DNA from 3 places in the Serratia sp. AS12 genome. Region 2 is predicted to be linked to each of the others. Evidence: predicted binding sites of a transcription regulator. Region 2 holds the regulator's gene; each other region holds the start of a gene.

Region 1 (2,275 bases), 1.3 Mb from region 2:
TCGGTCATGTCATAACCCGCCTGATAGTTATCGAACCCCACGGCAATTCGCCCTGGCGGCCCTTCAAGATCCATCACCTGCGCCACCGGGATTTTTGCCGCTGTCAGGTACTTTTCCGCCCGCAGAGTGTGCTGTGAATCGGTAAGGATCAGCCCGGCGATCGGGTAGGCCAGTAACTGGGCTATGTGTTCTTCCTCGCGTTCGCGGCTGTACTCATAGTTCACCACCAGCGTTTGATAACCCTGATCCAGAGTGACGGATTCTATGCCGGCCAGCAGATCGGCAAAGATCTGGTTGTTGAAGGAGGGGACTAACACGCCGATGCGCGGTTTTTGGTTCGAACGCGCTTCATCCGTGTCGGTGAAGTTCACCTCTTTCATCACTTCGGCGATGCGCGCGGCGGTGTCGGCCGCCACCTTTTCCGGCGTACGCAGATAGCGGCTGACGGTCATTTTGGTCACACCGGCGAGCAGCGCGATATCTTGCAGCGTAACGCGTTGGTTCTTCATTCTGAGGCCTTAGCAGGGTGGGGCGGAGGAATCGCGGATAACCCCATGTTAGCAAATCGATTTGGTGATAACAATCGACGTTATAAAGTATAAAAATCCTATTTATCAATGAAATATGTCAAGTGTTTGGCCTGTGAGAATGCGTGGCTTCACGTTAAAGGTAACAGCTTTTAGTAACATGATTTTAAGTGATGCAGCTCACGTTTTTGCCGGCGGCAATCCGGTGAGATAGGCACCTGTTCTAACTGAATGACGGGGATCGGGGAAGCTTATGAACAACTTATTTTCGCTGGATAATAAAAAAATACTGATTACCGGCGCGTCACGGGGCATTGGTTTTCTGCTGGCGCGCGGGCTGGCGCAGTACGGCGCGCACATTCTGGTCAATGCCACCAGCCGGGAAAACGCGCAGCGCGCAGTGGATGCTCTGCGGCGTGAAGGCTTCAGTGCCGATGCAGCCCCTTTTGACGTGACCGACTCGCAGGCCATTCATGCCGCCATTGAGCAGATTGAGGCGGAAATGGGCGGGATCGATGTGCTGATTAACAACGCCGGTATCCAGCGGCGCCATCCCTTTACCGAATTTCCGGAAAAAGACTGGGACGACATTATCGCCGTCAATCAGAAAGCGGTATTTATGGTGTCGCAAACCGTGGCGCGCCATATGGTGCAGCGACAAAGCGGCAAAATTATCAACATCGGCTCGATGCAGAGTGAGCTGGGGCGCGACACCATTACGCCCTATGCCGCCTCCAAAGGTGCGGTGAAAATGCTGACGCGCGGCATGTGCGTGGAGCTGGCGCGTTACAACATTCAGGTCAACGGCATCGCGCCGGGCTATTTCAAAACCGAAATGACCCAGGCGCTGGCGGACAATCCGGAGTTTACCGCCTGGCTGACCAAACGCACGCCGGCCGCACGTTGGGGCGATCCGCAGGAGCTGATTGGCGCGGCGGTGTTTTTGTCGTCCAAAGCTTCGGACTTTGTTAATGGCCATTTGCTGTTTGTCGATGGCGGCATGTCCGCTGCGGTATAACGACCTGTTCAACGGAAAATCATGATGAAAATTCAAACCCGGTCCTGTGTGGTCAACGGCAAATATGACGTAGCTGTGGTGGAGCAAGAGGTGGAATATCAGGGAACCGGCACGCTGGTGAAAATCACCCGTGGCGGAATCTGCGGTTCAGATCTGCATTATTACCAGGAAGGTAAGGTCGGCAGTTTTCAGGTGCGTCAGCCGATGGTGCTTGGCCATGAGGTGATCGGCGAAGTGGTGGCCAGCGATTCGGCGCTGCTGACAGCGGGCCAGAAAGTGGCGCTGAACCCCAGCAAGCCATGCGGGCAGTGCAAATATTGTCTGGCGAATCAGCAAAACCAATGTACTCAAATGCGTTTTTTCGGCAGCGCGATGTATTTCCCGCATGTTGACGGCGCTTTCACCCAATACAAGGTGGTTGATAGCGCGCAGTGCATTGCGTTCGGCGCCGATCGCGACGAAAAGGTGATGGTGTTTGCCGAACCCTTGGCGGTGGCGATCCACGCTGCGAAGCAGCCCGGTGAAGTCAAAGGAAAAAAGGTGTTCGTGTCCGGCGTCGGCCCGATAGGCTGCTTACTGGTAGCGGCGCTGAAGGCGCTGGGTGCCGGTGAAATTGTCTGCGCCGATCTCAGCCCGCGCTGCCTGGATATTGCCGGGGAAATGGGGGCCGACGTCCGTTTGCACGCCGCCGACGACGATTTCAGCGTTTATCTGCAGGACAAAGGTTATT
Region 2 (2,275 bases):
ATTTCCATCGGGCTGGGTGCTTTATCGCCGGCGTTGCCGTCCATCAACACCTGATGGCCAGACGCGGATTCCCCCAGAAACGTCAACCCTTCCACCCACTTAACTCTTGCCTGCATATTGGTCACTCCGATTAATTTCTTAAAATCAGAGTACGCTTTCGCATAGAAACTGGCAACGGAACCTGATGCTAGTCATGCGCGAGCAAGACAACACGAGACACCCGCCTCACTCTGTGCTACAAACAGAGCCGCAATAAATCTTTCCGGGACACTGATTTCAGGGAAACTCCCAGAGAAAGGCTCCTTTACCGGTATGTTAATAGAATGTAGCTTGCAGCTCTCCCGGCAAGTTAATATGCTAGAGCAACAGCGTATATTTATGACACGCCTCAAAACCTGCTGCCAGCCACCCTTAAAACAACGGCGACAGCACGTTTTACAGGGAACTCTGACCCCTGTGACACAAGGCAGCGATAACAACAGAGGATAACAGCGAATGGTTCTCGGCAAACCGCAAACAGACCCTACACTCGAATGGTTCCTGTCTCATTGCCATATCCACAAATATCCATCCAAAAGTACGCTGATTCACCAAGGTGAAAAAGCCGAAACGCTTTACTACATCGTAAAAGGCTCCGTCGCGGTGCTGATTAAAGATGAAGAAGGTAAAGAGATGATCCTGTCCTACCTTAACCAGGGGGATTTCATCGGCGAGCTTGGATTATTTGAAGAAGGCCAGGAGCGTAGCGCCTGGGTCAGGGCGAAAACCGCCTGTGAAGTGGCTGAGATTTCTTACAAGAAATTCCGCCAACTGATTCAGGTCAACCCGGACATCCTGATGCGCCTGTCAGCGCAGATGGCAAGCCGCCTGCAAGTGACCTCAGAGAAAGTGGGTAACCTTGCTTTCCTGGACGTTACCGGCCGCATCGCGCAAACGTTGCTGAACCTGGCGAAACAGCCCGATGCCATGACCCACCCCGACGGCATGCAGATCAAAATCACCCGCCAGGAAATTGGTCAGATCGTCGGTTGTTCACGTGAAACCGTCGGCCGCATTCTGAAAATGCTGGAAGATCAAAACCTGATCTCCGCCCACGGCAAAACCATTGTCGTTTACGGCACGCGTTAATCACTGAAAAAACGGCGCGATGATTCGCGCCGTTTTTTTATGCCCCGACCGATCATGTGGCGTCGACTGATTTACCACCCGGAAGTCAATTACGCACTGCGGCAAACGCTGGTGCTGTGTCTGCCGGTGCTCCTTGGCCTGCTGATCGGCCACCTGCAACTCGGCCTGCTGTTTTCCCTGGTTCCCGCCTGCTGTAACATCGCCGGGCTGGACACGCCCCACAAACGTTTTTTCAAACGCCTGATCGTCGGCGGTTCACTGTTTGCACTCAGCAGCCTGTTGCTGCAACAGGCGTTGCTCTGGCAATTGCCGCTGCCGGCGTTGATGCTTGGCCTGGCTCTGCTGCTCGGTGTCAGCGGCGAAATCAGCCCATTACATGCCCGCCTGCTCCCCGCCGCGTTGATCGCCGCCATCTTTTCTCTCAGCATGGCCGGCACGGTGCCACTGTGGTACGCCCCCTTACTGTATGTGGTGGGTACCGCCTGGTACGGCCTGTTCACCTGGTTCTGGTTCAAGCTGTGGAAAGAACAGCCGATGCGCGAATCGCTGAGCCAGCTTTATCTGGAACTGGCGGACTACTTTGAAGCCAAGTATTCCCTGTTAACCCAACATACCGATCCGCAAACCGCGTTACCGCCATTGCTGGTGCGCCAGCAAAAAGTGATGGACCTGATCAGCTTGCTGTATCAGCAGCTCAACTTTTTGCCGCACGCCAATAATCTCGAGCAAAAACGCCTGCAGCGAACCTTTCAGGTCGCGCTGGATTTACAAGAACACATTACCGTCAGCCTGCACCTGCCGGAAGAAGTGCAAAAACTGGTGGAGCAAAGCCAGGCCGAGGCGATTATCCGCCGCAATGCGCAGGTGATTGCCGGCCGGCTGCGCACGGTGGCGCACGATATTCTCTATCATCAATACTCCCAGCGCTTCAGTATGACCAACGAGCTGGCAGCATTGGAAAAAGTGGCCGCACAGCATCCCGACAATCCAGTGGGTCAGTTCTGTTACTACCACTTCAGCCGCATCGCTCGCCTGCTGCGCACCCAGCATCCGTTATACCGTCGCGACCTGATGGCCAATCAAAACCGCCTGCCGTTCTGGCCGGCGCTGTTCAGCTACCTGTCGTTCAAATCCAACGCCCTGCGCA
Region 3 (2,275 bases), 2.5 Mb from region 2:
AAATCCAGATCCAGCGAGACGGTGGTCAGCGCCGGGTAGAAGAAGGCGCTTTCATAAGCATCGTCATAGCCAATCACCGACTTTTGCCCCGGTATCGGCAGTTGGTTCTGATGGAAGGCGCTTAGCAGCCCGAGCGCCATTTGGTCATTCCCCACCAGCACCGCCGAGAAATGAGGGGTCTCGCGCAGCATCTGCAATGCGCCGGCGTAACCGCTTTGCGCGTCCCAGTTGCCGTGCAGCACCGTGACCGGCGTCAGGCCATAATCCTGCAGCGCATCCTGCCAGTTCTTCAGGCGCAAATTGGCCGAAATGGAGTATTGCGGCCCAGCCAGCAAGGCAAAGTCGCGGTGCCCCAGCTCGTAAAGATACTTGACGCTGGCACGGGTGCCGTCGGCCGGGTTAAAAGAAACGTTAAACACTGAACTGTAAGGGTCAACGTCGAGGAACAGGCAGGTAATGTCATCGTTGTCCGCGGCGATTTTTTCCGCCACCGTCGTCTCCAGCGGTACGTTGATGATGACCTTTTCTACCCGCTGCGACTTGAGATCGTTGATCGAGTCCTGAATGCCATGATTGACGTTCTCATCAATCATTGAAATCAGCACCTGATAGCCTTCCGCATTGGCGTAACGTTTTACCGCCGCCGCCACCTGCGAAGGGGCATGCAAAGCCAGGGAGATGGTGACCAGCCCCACCGTTCGGCTCTGTTTGCCCACCAACTGCTGCGCCAGACGATTGGGCACGTACCTGAGGAGCTCAATAGATTGTTCAACCTTGCGACGCGTGGTTTCAGAGACATTGGCTGACTTGTTCAACACCCGTGAAACCGTCTGGTAAGACACGCCGGCATGGCGGGCAACATCCTCTAACGTGGTGCTTTTCGACTTCATAATCCGTTCCCTGTGATTGCTCTGGACTGATTGTAACAGGCGCCCCCCTCACCGCATAGTTACCCCGATCACATCCATCAAATTTCCAGAAAAGTTATTCGTTCACATATCCAGACTTAGTGATCTGTCTCACTAACCGTTACAAATCCTGCTGTTTTATTTGCACTAAATCACAATAAATCAATAACGCGATTGTGTGTTGTCATGATTAGCCATTCTATTGCTGCGCGGATGTGAACGTAATACAAAAACATAATGAGGCATACATGAAAACAAGACTACGCACATTGTCTGTCGCTTTGGCGATGGCGCTTTCCTCACCGGTTGCCTTTGCCGCCGAAACACCAGGGATCGATTTCCATGGCTATCTGCGCTCCGGTGTCGGGGTATCCCAGGATGGTGGGTTAGAAGAATGGCAGAAGAACAAAATTGGCCGTCTGGGCAACGAATCCGACACCTACGGTGAAATCGAACTGGGCAGCGAAGTCTACAAAAAGAACGACGTCAGCTTCTATCTCGACACTATGGTCAGCATGGTATCGGACGGCTCAAACGACAGTGAAACCACGCTGGGGGATGACGCCGAATTCGGGTTGCGTCAGCTTAATCTGCAAATCAAAGGGCTGATCCCGGGCGACCCTAACGCGGTGATCTGGGGCGGCAAGCGCTACTATCAGCGCCATGACCTGCACATCATCGATACCAAATACTGGAACATATCCGGCGCGGGTGCCGGGGTGGAAAACCTCTCCTTTGGGCCGGGCGCCATCTCCGTAGCCTGGATCCGCGGTGACGGCAACGACGTGGATTACCGTGTCGACAACGATAACGACCTCAACATCAACTATCTCGACCTGCGCTATGCCGGCTGGAAACCGTGGACCGGCGCCTGGACCGAGTTTGGTATCGATTATGCGATGCCGAACCCGACCAACAAGCAAAAAGAGTACGGCGGCCTGTACGACGCGGAAAACGGCGTGATGCTGACCGGCGAGATCAGCCAAGACATGCTGGGCGGCTATAACAAAATGGTGTTGCAGTACGCCACCAAGGGTCTGGCGCAGAACATGGTGTCTCAGGGCGGCGGTTGGTATGACGTCTGGAACAACACCCGCGATGCCACAGGTTACCGGGTGATCAATACCGGTCTGATCCCGATTACCGACAAGTTCTCCCTTAACCACGTGTTGACCTGGGGTTCCGCCAGCGATCTCAGCGATGCGATCGACAAGAGTAACCTGATCTCTCTGGTAGGCCGGGCACAGTATCAGTTCACGCAGTACGTACGCGGCATTGGCGAAGCCGGCGCTTTCTACCAGAAAGATGATCACAAAGATGGCAGCCACTACAAGCAAGGCGGCGAAAAGTACACCTTGGCGCTGGGG

The links. The regulator CRP, encoded in region 2, controls carbon source genes, mostly activating them, when cyclic AMP is high. The targets are predictions, from matches to a motif close to ATGTGANNNNNNTCACAT.
Region 1: idnO (gluconate 5-dehydrogenase) is a predicted target of CRP. The motif match lies at 696-713, and genes of this name have one in related genera.
Region 3: SERAS12_RS11825 (maltoporin) is a predicted target of CRP. The motif match lies at 1,049-1,066, and genes of this name have one in related genera.

What each region holds. Positions count from the first base shown of each region.
Region 1 covers NC_015566.1:3,716,598-3,718,872, reverse strand. The annotation lists gene SERAS12_RS17390 (substrate-binding domain-containing protein) at 1-509, opposite strand, end outside; gene idnO (gluconate 5-dehydrogenase) at 781-1,545, shown strand; gene idnD (L-idonate 5-dehydrogenase) at 1,570-2,275, shown strand, end outside.
Region 2 covers NC_015566.1:5,036,526-5,038,800, forward strand. The annotation lists gene SERAS12_RS23350 (OsmC family protein) at 1-116, opposite strand, end outside; gene crp (cAMP-activated global transcriptional regulator CRP) at 496-1,128, shown strand; gene SERAS12_RS23360 (YccS/YhfK family putative transporter) at 1,183-2,275, shown strand, end outside.
Region 3 covers NC_015566.1:2,528,703-2,530,977, reverse strand. The annotation lists gene SERAS12_RS11830 (LacI family DNA-binding transcriptional regulator) at 1-890, opposite strand, end outside; gene SERAS12_RS11825 (maltoporin) at 1,157-2,275, shown strand, end outside.